One region of the Pseudomonas sp. SDO5591_S426 genome, then DNA from elsewhere that is predicted to be linked to it. Evidence: predicted binding sites of a transcription regulator. Region 1 holds the regulator's gene; each other region holds the start of a gene.
What was found. The regulator FliA, encoded in region 1, starts transcription of late flagellar genes. The targets are predictions, from matches to a motif close to CTAAAGTTTNNNNNNNNNNNGCCGNTAA.
Positions count from the first base shown of each region.

Region 2: a site for FliA is predicted at 1,407-1,434, ahead of ACW9JC_RS05835 (methyl-accepting chemotaxis protein). Genes of this name have one in related genera too.
Region 3: a site for FliA is predicted at 1,382-1,409, ahead of ACW9JC_RS18135 (methyl-accepting chemotaxis protein). Genes of this name have one in related genera too.
Region 4: a site for FliA is predicted at 2,001-2,028, ahead of ACW9JC_RS24815 (methyl-accepting chemotaxis protein). Genes of this name have one in related genera too.

Region 1 is NZ_JBSVXD010000026.1:25,667-28,916, reverse strand. It holds gene ACW9JC_RS08335 (protein phosphatase CheZ) at 1-769, opposite strand, end outside; gene ACW9JC_RS08330 (chemotaxis response regulator CheY) at 789-1,160, opposite strand; gene fliA (RNA polymerase sigma factor FliA) at 1,327-2,067, opposite strand; gene fleN (flagellar synthesis regulator FleN) at 2,064-2,894, opposite strand; gene flhF (flagellar biosynthesis protein FlhF) at 3,011-3,250, opposite strand, start outside.
Region 2 is NZ_JBSVXD010000016.1:15,172-18,421, forward strand. It holds gene ACW9JC_RS05835 (methyl-accepting chemotaxis protein) at 1-1,375, opposite strand, end outside; gene ACW9JC_RS05840 (CPBP family intramembrane glutamic endopeptidase) at 1,480-2,271, opposite strand; gene acnA (aconitate hydratase AcnA) at 2,419-3,250, opposite strand, start outside.
Region 3 is NZ_JBSVXD010000092.1:2,825-6,074, reverse strand. It holds gene ACW9JC_RS18135 (methyl-accepting chemotaxis protein) at 1-1,269, opposite strand, end outside; gene ACW9JC_RS18130 (undecaprenyl-diphosphate phosphatase) at 1,547-2,377, shown strand; gene ACW9JC_RS18125 (DUF1294 domain-containing protein) at 2,374-2,802, shown strand; gene ACW9JC_RS18120 (MmcQ/YjbR family DNA-binding protein) at 2,822-3,181, opposite strand; gene ACW9JC_RS18115 (LysR substrate-binding domain-containing protein) at 3,178-3,250, opposite strand, start outside.
Region 4 is NZ_JBSVXD010000180.1:7,216-10,465, forward strand. It holds gene ACW9JC_RS24815 (methyl-accepting chemotaxis protein) at 1-1,894, opposite strand, end outside; gene ACW9JC_RS24820 (LysR substrate-binding domain-containing protein) at 2,079-2,999, opposite strand; gene ACW9JC_RS24825 (NorM family multidrug efflux MATE transporter) at 3,158-3,250, shown strand, end outside.

The sequences.
Region 1 (3,250 bases):
ACAAATCGTCCACATCGTCCTGACCGGACACAACGTCTTCTCTTTTATCGGCATGAATCTGCGGACCTTCACCCTGAGAGAGATGTTTTTGTGGATCTTTTTCTGCAAGCATCGCTTCACGGTCATGTTCGATGCCCGCAAAGCGGTCCACCTGACTGGCCATAAGCACGAGCTTGAGCAGGTTGCTCTCAACTTCGGTGACCAGTTGGGTCACTCGCTTGATCACTTGACCTGTGAGGTCCTGATAATCCTGGGCAAGCAGAATATCGTTGAGGTTGGTCGACACGGCGCGGTTGTCAGTGCTGCTGCGCGCCAGGAATCCGTCGACGCGACGGGCCAGCTCGCGGAACTCTTCAGCCCCGACTTCGCGACGCATGAAGCGTCCCCAATCGGTGCTCAAGGCCTGGGCTTCGTCAGCCAGGCTGTTGACCAGCGGCGTGGCGTTTTCCACCAGATCCATGGTGCGGTTGGCCGCGGCCTCGGTCAGCTTGACCACATAACCCAGACGCTCGGTGGCGTCGGTGATCTGTGACACTTCCTCGGCTTGCGGCATGTGCGGGTCAATCTGGAAATTGACGATCGCGCTATGCAGCTCGCGGGTGAGCTTGCCCACTTCCTGATACAGGCCGCGGTCACGGGTCTGGTTGAGCTCATGGATCAATTGCACAGCATCGCCGAACTTGCCCTTTTCAAGGCTCTCGACCAGTTCGACGGCGTGTTTTTTCAGGGTCGATTCAAAATCGCCCTGCGAAGATTCGTTATGCCCCATAGCTCCCCCGTGGCGCAGTTCAACCGATGCGTTCGAAAATCTTCTCGATTTTTTCTTTCAACGCCTGGGCCGTGAAGGGTTTGACCACATAGCCGTTTACACCGGCCTGGGCCGCTTCGATGATCTGCTCGCGCTTGGCTTCAGCGGTCACCATCAGCACCGGCAGGTGCTTGAGCTTTTCATCGGCACGCACGTGGCGCAGCAGATCGATACCGGTCATGCCAGGCATGTTCCAGTCCGTTACCAGAAAGTCGATGCTCCCGCTGTTGAGAACCGGAATGGCGGTAGTGCCATCGTCGGCCTCGACCGTGTTGGTGAACCCAAGGTCACGCAACAGGTTTTTTATGATCCGCCGCATCGTTGAGAAGTCATCAACGATGAGGATTTTCATGTTCTTGTCCAATTCGACCTCCAAGCAGACTAAAACGCGCCCAGCACCTGGGCGCGCCATTTCAATCAATCTGGCAAAACACTCGATGACTGTCTGGAGTACAGCGGATCGAGACCGGCGCGGTTCATCACCCCACCAGCCACGTCACAGTGCCCCCACACTGCCTTCAGCGCGCTCGCCACTCTCCCAAACGCCCCCGCAAACGGGCCGCGCACTGGCTGTGTAACTGGCTGACCCGAGACTCGCTGACTCCCAGGACCTCACCGATTTCCTTGAGATTCAACTCTTCGTCGTAGTACAGCGCCAACACCAGTCGCTCACGCTCCGGCAAATTGGCAATCGCGTCCGCCAGCGCCGCCTGGAAGCGTTCATCTTCCAGATCGCGTGACGGCTCGAGATGAGCACTCGCGCCATCCTCGTGCAGCCCTTCGTGTTCGCCGTCCTGCAACAGATCGTCGAAACTGAATAACCGGCTGCCCAGGGTGTCGTTCAAAATCCCGTAATAATCGTCGAGACTCAATTGGAGTTCGGCCGCAACTTCGTGATCTTTAGCGTCACGGCCGGTTTTAGCTTCAATCGAGCGAATGGCATCGCTGACCATGCGGGTATTGCGGTGGACCGAACGTGGCGCCCAGTCCCCCTTGCGCACTTCATCGAGCATGGCGCCGCGGATGCGGATGCCCGCGTACGTCTCGAAACTCGCGCCTTTGCTAGCGTCGTATTTGGTGGAGACTTCCAGCAGGCCGATCATCCCGGCCTGGATCAAATCTTCGACCTGGACACTGGCCGGCAGACGCGCCAGCAAGTGATAGGCAATGCGTTTGACCAGCGGCGCATAACGCTCGATCAGCTCGTACTGCGCATCGCGTGCCGACTTCTTGTAGAGGTTGTAGCCGCTGGCTGTCATAGAACCGGTCCTGCCGTTTGTTGCACGAGGCGCTCGACGAAGAATTCCAGATGCCCGCGCGGGTTGGCAGGCAGCGGCCAGGTGTCGACCTTCTGTGCGATCGCCTTGAACGCCAGCGAGCACTTGGAGCGCGGGAAGGCTTCGTAGACGGCACGTTGTTTCTGCACAGCCTTGCGCACGCTTTCGTCGTAAGGCACGGCGCCGACGTATTGCAGGGCGACGTCGAGGAAGCGATCCGTGACTTTGGTCAACTTGGCGAACAGGTTGCGCCCTTCCTGCGGGCTCTGGGCCATGTTGGCCAGGACGCGGAAGCGGTTCATGCCGTAGTCGCGGTTAAGCAGTTTGATCAGCGCGTAGGCGTCGGTGATCGAAGTCGGCTCGTCGCAGACCACCAGCAACACTTCCTGGGCCGCGCGAACGAAACTGACTACCGAGTCACCAATACCCGCAGCGGTGTCGATCACCAGCACGTCGAGGTTGTCGCCGATGTCGCTGAAGGCCTGGATCAGGCCGGCGTGCTGCGCCGGGCTCAAATGAACCATGCTCTGGGTGCCGGACGCGGCCGGAACGATGCGGATGCCGCCGGGGCCCTGCAACAGGACGTCGCGCAGCTCGCAGCGGCCTTCGATCACGTCGGCCAGGGTACGTTTGGGTGTCAGCCCCAGCAGAACGTCGACGTTCGCCAGTCCCAGGTCGGCGTCCAGCAGCATGACGCGCCGGCCAAGCTCAGCCAAAGCCAGGGACAAGTTCACTGACACGTTAGTTTTCCCGACGCCACCTTTGCCGCCGGTCACCGCGATCACCTGTACGGGATGCATGCTGCCCATGTTATTTCTTTACCTTGTCTTGCATAGACGGAGGCCACATTACTGGCTGCGCGTTCGCAAACGGAACAATGCATGGCAGACCATCGATGTAGGTACAAAAACTATTCATTGTTACCTCAGCCTACCTGCTTGGTGGGGCTGTGGTAGATATCAGCGAACATGTCAGCCATGGCTTCTTCGCTGGGCTCTTCCTGCATTTGCACGCTAACGGCGCGACTGACCAGTTGATGACGGCGCGGCAGATGCAAATCATCCGGAATCCGCGGGCCGTCGGTCAGGTAGGCCACCGGCAATTCATGGCTGATGGCCAGGCTCAACACCTCGCCCAGACTCGCCGTTTCATCCAGTTTAGTCAG
Region 2 (3,250 bases), on a different contig from region 1:
TGTCGGTGATGTTGGCCACCGCTTCGCTGATGCCCACCAATGCCTGATCCGCTTCCAGCACCCGTGCCACACCTTCTTCAGCCTGACGATGCCCGGCTTCCATGGTCTGCACGGCAGTGCTGGCGGTTTGTTGCAGCTTGGCGATCAGGGCGTGAATCTGCCCGGTGGATTCGCTGGTGCGTTGCGCCAGTTGACGGACTTCGTCGGCGACCACCGCAAAACCACGGCCCATCTCACCGGCGCGGGCCGCTTCGATGGCGGCGTTGAGCGCCAGCAGGTTGGTCTGGTCGGCGATACCCTTGATCACGTCGACCACTCCGCCGATTTCGTCACTGTCCTTGGCCAGTTGGGTCACGGTCTGGCCGGTTTCACCCACGACCACCGACAGGCGTTGAATCGCTTCGCGGGTTTCCCCGGCGATGTCACGACCGCGACCGGTCAGGCGATTGGCTTCCTGAGTGGCGTCGGCGGTGCGTTGTACATGGCTGGCGACTTCCTGAGTGGTGGCGGCCATCTGATTGACGGCGGTCGCCACTTGCTCGGTCTCGACGCGCTGACGTTCCAGGCCAGTGGAGCTGTTGTGCGCCAGGGCATCGGATTGCTTCGCCTGATCGGTCAGGTGTTCGGCCGTGTCCTGCAGACGAGTCAGGCAGGTTTTCAGGCGTGCTTCCTGGCTAAGGATCGACATTTCCAGACGCGCCTGGGCGCCACGGCTGTCGGTGTACATCTGTGCAATCAACGGGTCGGACGTGGTCTGCTCGGCCAGTCGCAGCAAACGCTTGATGCCGCGTTGCTGCCAGCTCAGGCCCATCAGGCCCAGCGGCACCGAAAGACCGGCCGCCAGGGCGAAACCCCACTGCGAGGTCAGGGTGGCACCGATCATGAAACTCAACTGGCTGACCAGAATGAACGGCAGCCAGTCCTGCAGGACCGGCAACCATTTATCCGTGGAAGGAATGGCCGACTTGCCTTGGTTGATGCGTTGGTAGAGCGCTTCGGCGCGGTGAATCTGTTCGGCGGTGGGTTTGACCCGCACCGACTCGTAACCGATCACCTGATTGCCTTCGAAGATCGGCGTCACATAGGCATTCACCCAATAGTGATCACCGCTCTTGCAGCGATTCTTGACGATGCCCATCCATGGCAAGCCTTGTTTCAGTGTGGCCCACATGTGCGCGAACACCGCTGCCGGGACGTCGGGGTGACGCACCAGGTTATGCGGCGCACGGATCAGTTCCTCACGAGAAAACCCGCTGATCTCGACGAAGTCGTCGTTGCAGTAGGTAATCATGCCTTTGGCATCGGTGGTGGAAATCAACCGTTGCTGGGCCGGGAAGGTCCGCTCGCGTTGTGTAATTGGCTGGTTGTTACGCATGGCTTTTTAATCCGCAAGGCTTTCAAGTGCTGTATCGGCCTCTATCGGGATTTGTTGAGAATATTTTTCGATAATCAGTGGCACGTCGCAAAACGACCCTTGCGTCAGCGCGCCAGCATCGGATAGGTGAACAGGCCAAAGTGCAGCACGTTCAAGCCGAAATGCGTGGCAACGGCTGCGGCCAGTCCGCCAAAACGGTAGGCCAGTCCGTATCCGACGCCGGCGAGGCTCGCCAGCAACACCCATTGCCAGCCAGCCCCAGCGTGCACCAGGCCGAACAACAGCGAGGCGAGCAGCAGCGCGAGGTTTTCGCCGTACGCCAGGTGCTTGAAGCATCGGCTCAGACCGCCCTGGATATAGCCGCGAAACAGCGCTTCTTCCACCAGCGTCACCAGCAGCAGATTGTTCAGCAGCCACAGCCATGCATGGTCCGGCCATTTCGGCGCCCAACCGATGACGCCCAACAACAGCGCGCCACCCAAGGCCAACACAGCGCTCAGGGCCAGCGCCATAGGCACGGCATGTAGAAACAGTCGCAGCGAACGCCGGCCGACAATCCACGGACAGGCCAGCAACAACCAGAAGCCGATCAGGGGTTTGTCCAGATTCAGGTGCATGGCGAACCGCACGGCATCGTCGGTGAAGCGCTGAGGTGGAATGACTCGACCGTTGTAGAACCCCGGCAGCCAGTGCATCGCCAAGGCCAGGGCAAGGAAGATGAACAGACCGTGGCCGAGGTAGCGACCGAACTGAAGTTGTTGTTGGCGGACGGCGTAACCGGCGATCAGCAACAAGCCGACGGAAATCCCGGCGAGCCAGCCGAGTCGGCCATAGGTCAGGGCCATGCCGTAGCCGAGGGAAAGCAGGGCCAGAAGCGTCCATGGCAGGGCGAGCATTGTTATTCCTTGTGCATAAAAAAACTGCGGATACCTCAGTCCCTGTGGGAGCGGGCTGTGTCGGCCGCAACATAGAGGTGGGCGATTGTACGGGTGACTGCCCAAATAAAAACACCGCCCGAAGGCGGTGTCTTTGTCAGCGCACAACTACGACGCAATCAACTGCCGCAACACGTAATGTAAAATCCCTCCCGACTTGAAGTATTCCACTTCATTAAGTGTATCGATCCGGCACAGCACCTCGATCCTTTCACTGGTGCCGTTTTCACGATTGATGACCAGCGTCAGGTTCATCCGTGGTGTCAGCTCAACGCCGGTCAGGCCAAGAATGTCCAGGGTTTCGGTGCCTCTGAGGTTCAGGCTCTTGCGGTTCTGATCGAGTTTGAACTGCAGCGGCAGCACACCCATGCCTACCAGGTTGGAACGGTGAATGCGTTCAAAGCTTTCGGCGATGACCGCTTTGACCCCCAGCAGATTGGTGCCCTTGGCCGCCCAGTCGCGGCTCGATCCGGTGCCGTATTCTTGCCCGGCGATCACCACCAGCGGCGTCCCTGCGGCTTGATAACGCATGGCCGCGTCGTAGATCGCCAGCTTCTCTCCGGTCGGGATGTAGAGGGTGTTGCCGCCTTCTTCGCCGCCGAGCATTTCATTGCGAATGCGGATGTTGGCGAAGGTGCCGCGCATCATCACTTCGTGGTTACCACGGCGCGAGCCGTAGGAGTTGAAGTCGCGCGGCTCCACGCCTTTCTCGCGCAGGTAGCGGCCCGCCGGGCTGTCAGCCTTGATGTTGCCGGCAGGGGAAATGTGGTCGGTGGTTACCGAATCGCCCAGCAGCGCAAGAACGCGCGCGCCACTGACGTCCTTGACCACCGGCGGTGGTCCGCCAATGTCATCAAAGAACGGCGGATGCTGGATATAGGTTGAGTCGTCCTGCCAGACATAGGTCGCTGCTTGCGGCACTTCGATGGCTTGCCACTGT
Region 3 (3,250 bases), on a different contig from region 1:
AGTGCGCTGGGCCAGCAGACGAACCTCATCCGCCACAACCGCGAAACCGCGACCTTGCTCACCGGCCCGGGCAGCCTCGATTGCAGCGTTGAGGGCCAACAGGTTGGTTTGCTCGGCGATGGAACGGATCACTTCCAGAACGCTGCCGATCTGGGTGCTTTCGGCGGCCAGCGTACGGATCACTTCCACGGCCTGATCGATCGTCGAAGACAGCGTGTCGATCTGTTGCAGGCTGCCGTCGATGTTGATCTGGCCTTGCTGCGCCTGCGCTTCGGCATCGCGCATTTCACTGGCGGCATGCTCGGCGTTTTTCGCCACGTCCTGCACGCCGTAGGTCACTTCATTGATAGCCGTGGCCACCAACTCCATCTGCTGCGACTGTTGCTGACTGCGTTGCTGGGCCTGAGTGGCGTCATTGCCCAATTCGCTGGACGACTGGCCGAGGGCGCTCGCCGACACCTGCAACTCACCGATCACCAGCCGCAGCTTGGTGGTGAAGGCATTGAAGTGCCGCGCCAGTTGCGTGACTTCGTCTTGGCCGTGGGTGTCGAGGCTGCGGGTCAGGTCGCTTTCGCCGCTGGCGATATTGGCCATTGCGTTCACAGTTTCCTGCAACGGGCGGACGATGCTGCGGGCAATCAGCATCACCAGCGCCACCATGATCAGTGCGATGGCCAGGCCGATCAGAGAAGCTTCCCAGACCTGTCCGTAGAACTCGGCCTGCATGTCATCGATGTACACGCCCGAGCCAATCACCCAGCCCCACGGTTCGAACAATTTGACGTAGGAGGTTTTCTCGACCGGTGCGCTGGCACCGGGCTTCGGCCAACGATAATTGACGATCCCGGCGCCTTTGCTCTTGGCGACGGCAACCATTTCGTTGAACACCGCAAAACCGTCCGGGTCGCGGATCGCAGACAGGTTCTGGCCGTCGAGTTTGGGGTTGGCCGGGTGCATGACCATCACGGGCGTCAGATCGTTGATCCAGAAGTAATCATTCTGGTCGTAACGCAGGCCGCGAATAGCGGTCAACGCCTGTTTCTGCGCGGCTTCGCGGGTCAGGGTGCCGGCGGTTTCCAGGCCTTGGTAATAACTGAGAACGCCGCTGGCGGTCTGCACCACATGCTGGGTCTTCTGCGCCTTGGCGTCGTACAAATCATCGTGGATCTGCTTGAGCATCATCACGCCCAAGGCCAACAGCATCATGACGGCCACGATCAGGATGAGCCACAAACGGCGGCTGATCGACATATTGCGCAAGCTGTTCATAACGCGGTGCTCCGATTTCTTGTTCTGGGGTTTCTTGTTTTTGTAATGATTGATCGCCAGCATCCTGGCAGGTCCGATAACGCGGCAGCGCTTTTCAGACTTGTCTGATAGGATTTCGGCCCCGCGCGGTAAAACCTGAATACAAATTGATTTTTCACGGGTTTTTCAGAGGCGGCGGGGATCTTGCGCTCGTGGAATTTCAACTACGCTAAGCGCGATAAACGCTTTGTAAAATACTAACGGGGCATGCGTCGACGCATAGCCTTTTGGGGGATTGATGGATCTTTGGACTGCCTTTCAGGCTTTGATTCTTGGGGTTGTAGAGGGGCTGACGGAGTTTTTGCCCATTTCGAGTACCGGGCACCAGATCATTGTCGCTGACCTGCTCAACTTCGGCGGCGAGCGCGCCATGGCGTTCAACATCATTATTCAGCTCGGGGCAATCCTGGCGGTGGTGTGGGAATTTCGCCGGAAGATTTTCGACGTCGTCATCGGTTTGCCAACCCAGCCGAGCGCTCGACGCTTTACCGCCAATCTGCTGATCGCCTTCCTGCCGGCCGTGGTACTGGGGGTGATTTTCGCCGACCTGATTCACCACTACCTGTTCAATCCGATCACGGTGGCCACTGCGTTGGTAGTGGGCGGTATCGTCATGTTGTGGGCTGAAAAACGCCAACATGAAGTGCATGCCGAAACCGTCGACGACATCACCTGGAAAGATGCCCTGAAAGTCGGTTTCGCCCAGTGCCTGGCAATGATTCCGGGCACATCGCGCTCCGGTTCGACGATCATCGGCGGTTTGTTGTTCGGCTTGTCGCGCAAGACCGCCACCGAGTTCTCGTTCTTCCTGGCCATGCCAACCATGGTGGGCGCGGCGGTGTATTCGGGCTACAAGTACCGCGACCTGTTCGTGCCGTCTGACTTCCCGGTGTTCGCGATCGGCTTCGTCACGGCATTCATCTTCGCGATGATCGCTGTTCGGGGCTTGCTCAAGTTCATCGCCAGCCACAGCTATGCGGCGTTCGCCTGGTATCGCATCGCGTTCGGCCTGCTGATTCTGGCCACCTGGCAGTTTGGCTGGGTCGACTGGACTGCGGCCAAGCCATGAGTGACTCCAGCGCGCGCAACAACCCCGGGCGTAACTCCGGAGGCGAGATCCGCAATCCCCGGCTGAAACTGCTGGTGTTTGCGATCCTGTGCGCGCTGCCGTTGTTCGGTTCGATGTCGTTGTGGCTGCGAGGGGTGTCGCTGATACCGCTGGCAGCCTACGGCATCGTCAGCGTGCTGGCGTTTTTGCTGTACTGGAGCGACAAACGCAATGCCCGCGCCGATCAAAGGCGAACCCCGGAAAACGTGCTGCATGCCCTGGAATTCGCCGGCGGCTGGCCGGGTGCGTTGCTCGCGCAACAGGTGTTTCGACACAAGACGCGCAAAGTCTCGTTTCAAGTGGTGTTCTGGCTCATTGTGCTGCTGCACCAGGTGTTCTGGATCGACCAGTTGTTCCTCGGCGCGCAGCTGTTCGCGTTGTTCTAAGTTCTAATAAAAGAAGGAATCAGAGCAGCAGCCCGACCTGAGTACGCTTGGGCAGTTTGCTGACCACCAGTTGATGGGAACGCTGCAACAGACCTTGCAGTTCTTCGGCGCCCAAAGGGTAGGGCGTTGCCATGATGATCCACTGGGCACGCGCCAGATAAGGCGCCGGATGAATGCCCGGTCGGTCGCAATGACCGAGAAACAGATCCTTGTCGACCTTGAACGCCAGGGAATCGCCACGCAAATTTTGCAAGGCGAACATCTTGTTCCCGGCAATCGAAAATACCCGCACGCCACCCCATTTGTAATCTTCCCGTGCGCCCGGCAAGGCCAGGCAAAAGGCCGCGACATCCGCTTCGCTCATGCGTCCTGACTTCATATCAAACGATCCCCGCAGGCATTGAATGTTTCGATCAAATGGTCGAGCCAGGCCCGCACGGCCGGCATC
Region 4 (3,250 bases), on a different contig from region 1:
CTTCGCGCTGCTCGCTGTTCGCCAGGGCGATGCTTTGCAGGTTGCTGCTGAGCAACGTTGCGGTGCTGCTCTGTTCCTGGGTCGCCGTAGTGATCGCGGCAAATTGCTGGCCGGCCGAACGGCTTTGCTCGTCGATCCGTGCCAGTGCCGACGCCACGTTGGCGTTACGCGACAAGCCTTCCTGCATCAGCACATTGCCCTGTTCCATGGTGCTGATGGCGTTGCCGGTTTCTTGCTGAATGCTCTGGATCATCACGGAAATTTCGTCCGTAGCCTGACGGGTCCGAGAGGCCAGGTTACGCACTTCGTCCGCCACCACCGCAAAACCGCGACCCTGCTCACCGGCGCGAGCCGCTTCGATTGCGGCGTTGAGTGCCAGCAGGTTGGTCTGTTCGGCAATCGAGGTAATTACACCGACGATGCCGCCGATTTCCTGGGAACGCTGGCCCAAGGTGTTGATCACCGTCGCGGTGCTGTTCAACGCACCGGCGATTTGCTCCAGCGACGAGGACGCTTCGTCCATCGAGGTACGACCGATCTGCGTTTGCTGTGCGTTTTCCTGGGCCAGACGCTGAGTGCTGCCCATGTTGTCGGCGATGTTCAACGACGTGGCGCTGAACTCTTCCACGGCACCGGCCATGCTGGTGATTTCGCCCGACTGCTGCTCCATGCCTTCGTAAGCGCCGCCGGACAAACCGGACAAGGCCTGGGCGCGGCTGTTGACCTCCATGGACGCGTTGCGAATGTGCTCGACCATGGTCGACAGTGCCTGGCTCATCTGGTTGAACGCGCGGGCCAGTTGGCCGATTTCGTCGTTGCTCGACACGCTCAGGCGTACGCTCAAATCACCGGCGCCCAAGGCTTCAGCCTGACGTACCAGATCGCCCAGTGGCGCGAGTTTGCTGCGCAACAGCCAGACCGCCGATCCCACCGCCAGCAACATCGCCAACAGGCTGCCGATGGCCAACTGAATGCCGACGCTCCAGGTCACGGCGCTGATTTCAGTTTTCGGCATGCTCGCCACCACCGACCACGGCCCGTCCTGGAACGGCACGGCGATGCTGTAGAAATCTTCGACCTTGTCGCTCCAGAACTCGCCCTTGCCCGGGGTTTTCGCCAGCGCGTTGATGGCCGGGACGGCTTGGTCCAGCGCCTCTACGCCAGCAATCGGCACCAGCCATTTGTTCTGCTCATCCAGCAGCGCGAGGGAACCGGTCTGGCCGATGCGGAAGCGCTTGAGGTTTTCGAACTGGGCTTTCTGCGCGTCGGTGTAATCGAAACCGACGTACAACACCGCAATGACCTTGCCACTGCTGTCGCGCACCGGGGTGTACTGCGACATGTAGAAGCGTTCAAACAGCAGCGATCGACCCACGAAGCTCTGCCCCGCCATCAATCGGGCGTAAGCCGGGTTCGCGTGATCGAGCACAGTACCGATGGCGCGGCTGCCGTCTTGTTTGGTGACGTTTGTGCTGACTCGAATGAAGTCTTCACCGCTGCGCACAAACACCGTGGCCACACCCGCGGTCATCTGCTTGAATTCGTCCACTTCCTTGAAGTTGTTGTTGAGCACCACGTTGCCCAGGTGCAGCCCCGGCGTCTGCACGCCTGCCACGACCACCGGCTCGTCCGCGTGCACGCTCAGCCCACTGCTGAAGCGCGTCTCGAACAACCCCGCCAGGCGCTGGGTGCTTTCACGCAACGTGCTGTGAAAGGTGCTCAGCTGATCGGCCAGCAGCCGGGCTTCACTCGCCAGATGCTCTTCGCGGGTGGCGAGGTTGGCCGAGTCCAGCGAACGCAGGGCGAACAGGGTACTGCCGGTAATGACAATCGCCAGTATCACGGCGAGCGCAAGACCAAGCTGTGAGGCGATCCGGGCACGAGGTTGAGACATGACAGCTCCTGGCCGAGCAATCGGATCATCCTGATCGCGACGCACACTCAGCAAATTTCTAATAATGGGGATAGCGTCGAACCTGCACGAAGGTCCTACGTGAAGATTTTCGGCGGCGAACAGGAATACTTGAGCGGCGTGGCAGGATATGGCGCAAGGCCGCTATTGCAGCGGCTTCATCGATTCAGCTCAGGTGCACGACATCCGGCAACTCCATGGCCCGGACTTCGCCTTGCAGGAAGTCGCTGAGCCGACGCATGCGCTCGCCACCGGGACGGGTTTTCGGCCACACCAGGTAATACTTTTCGCCGCTGGCGACGGCGGTCGGCCATGGCAGGCTCAAGCGTCCTTGCGCCACATCCTCCGCCACCATCAGCAGATCGCCCATGGACACGCCATAGCCCCGCGCCGCAGCGATCATGCCGAGCTCCAGCGTATCGAACACTTGCCCGCCCTTGAGCGACACCTGATCCGCCAGGCCCATGCGCTCCAGCCAGTTGCGCCAATCGCGCCGGTCCGGGGTCGGGTGCAGCAGTTCGGTATTGGCCAGGCGCGTGACGTCCCATGGCTGATCGTCGCGCAAGTTGGGCGCGCCCACCGGAATCAGTTCCTCGGGAAACAGGTAGCTCGCCTCCCAGTCCGGTGGGAAATGGCCGTTGCTCAACAACACCGCACAGTCGAATGGCTCGTCGTTGAAGTCCACTGAGTCGATATCCATCCAGGCGCTGGTCAATTGCACCTCGTTGCCCGGCTGCAAATGGCGGAAGCGGCTGAGGCGCGCCAGCAACCAGCGCATGGTCAGGGTCGAGGGGGCTTTCATGCGCAGGATGTCATCTTCGGCGCGCAAGGTATTGCAGGCGCGCTCCAGGGCGGTAAAGCCCTCGCGAATGCCCGGTAACAGCAAGCGCGCCGACTCGGTCAGTTGCAGGTTGCGGCCACTGCGGTGAAACAAGCGGCAGGCAAAATGCTCCTCGAGCGTACGAATATGCCGACTGACCGCACTTTGGGTAATCGACAGTTCTTCGGCGGCGCGGGTGAACGAACTGTGTCGCGCCGCCGCTTCGAATGCGCGCAGGGCATACAAGGGAGGAAGACGACGTGACATTCAGAAAGCTCCTATAGCGGGGTCGAGTCACCCTAGCAGAAACTCTCCAGCATGAGTTTGAATCATGCCACCCATCCTTTTTATCCCTTTGTGCAAACGCACCAGAGCGCCGAGAATCGGTGCTTTCCTGTTCTCTTTGAAAATCGAGCGTGATGACCATGCAGCATCCAGCACGTATTGAACTCTGGGCCATCCTGCGGCTGTCGGGGCCGTTGATTGCCTCGCAGTTGGCGCACATGCTGATGGTCCTC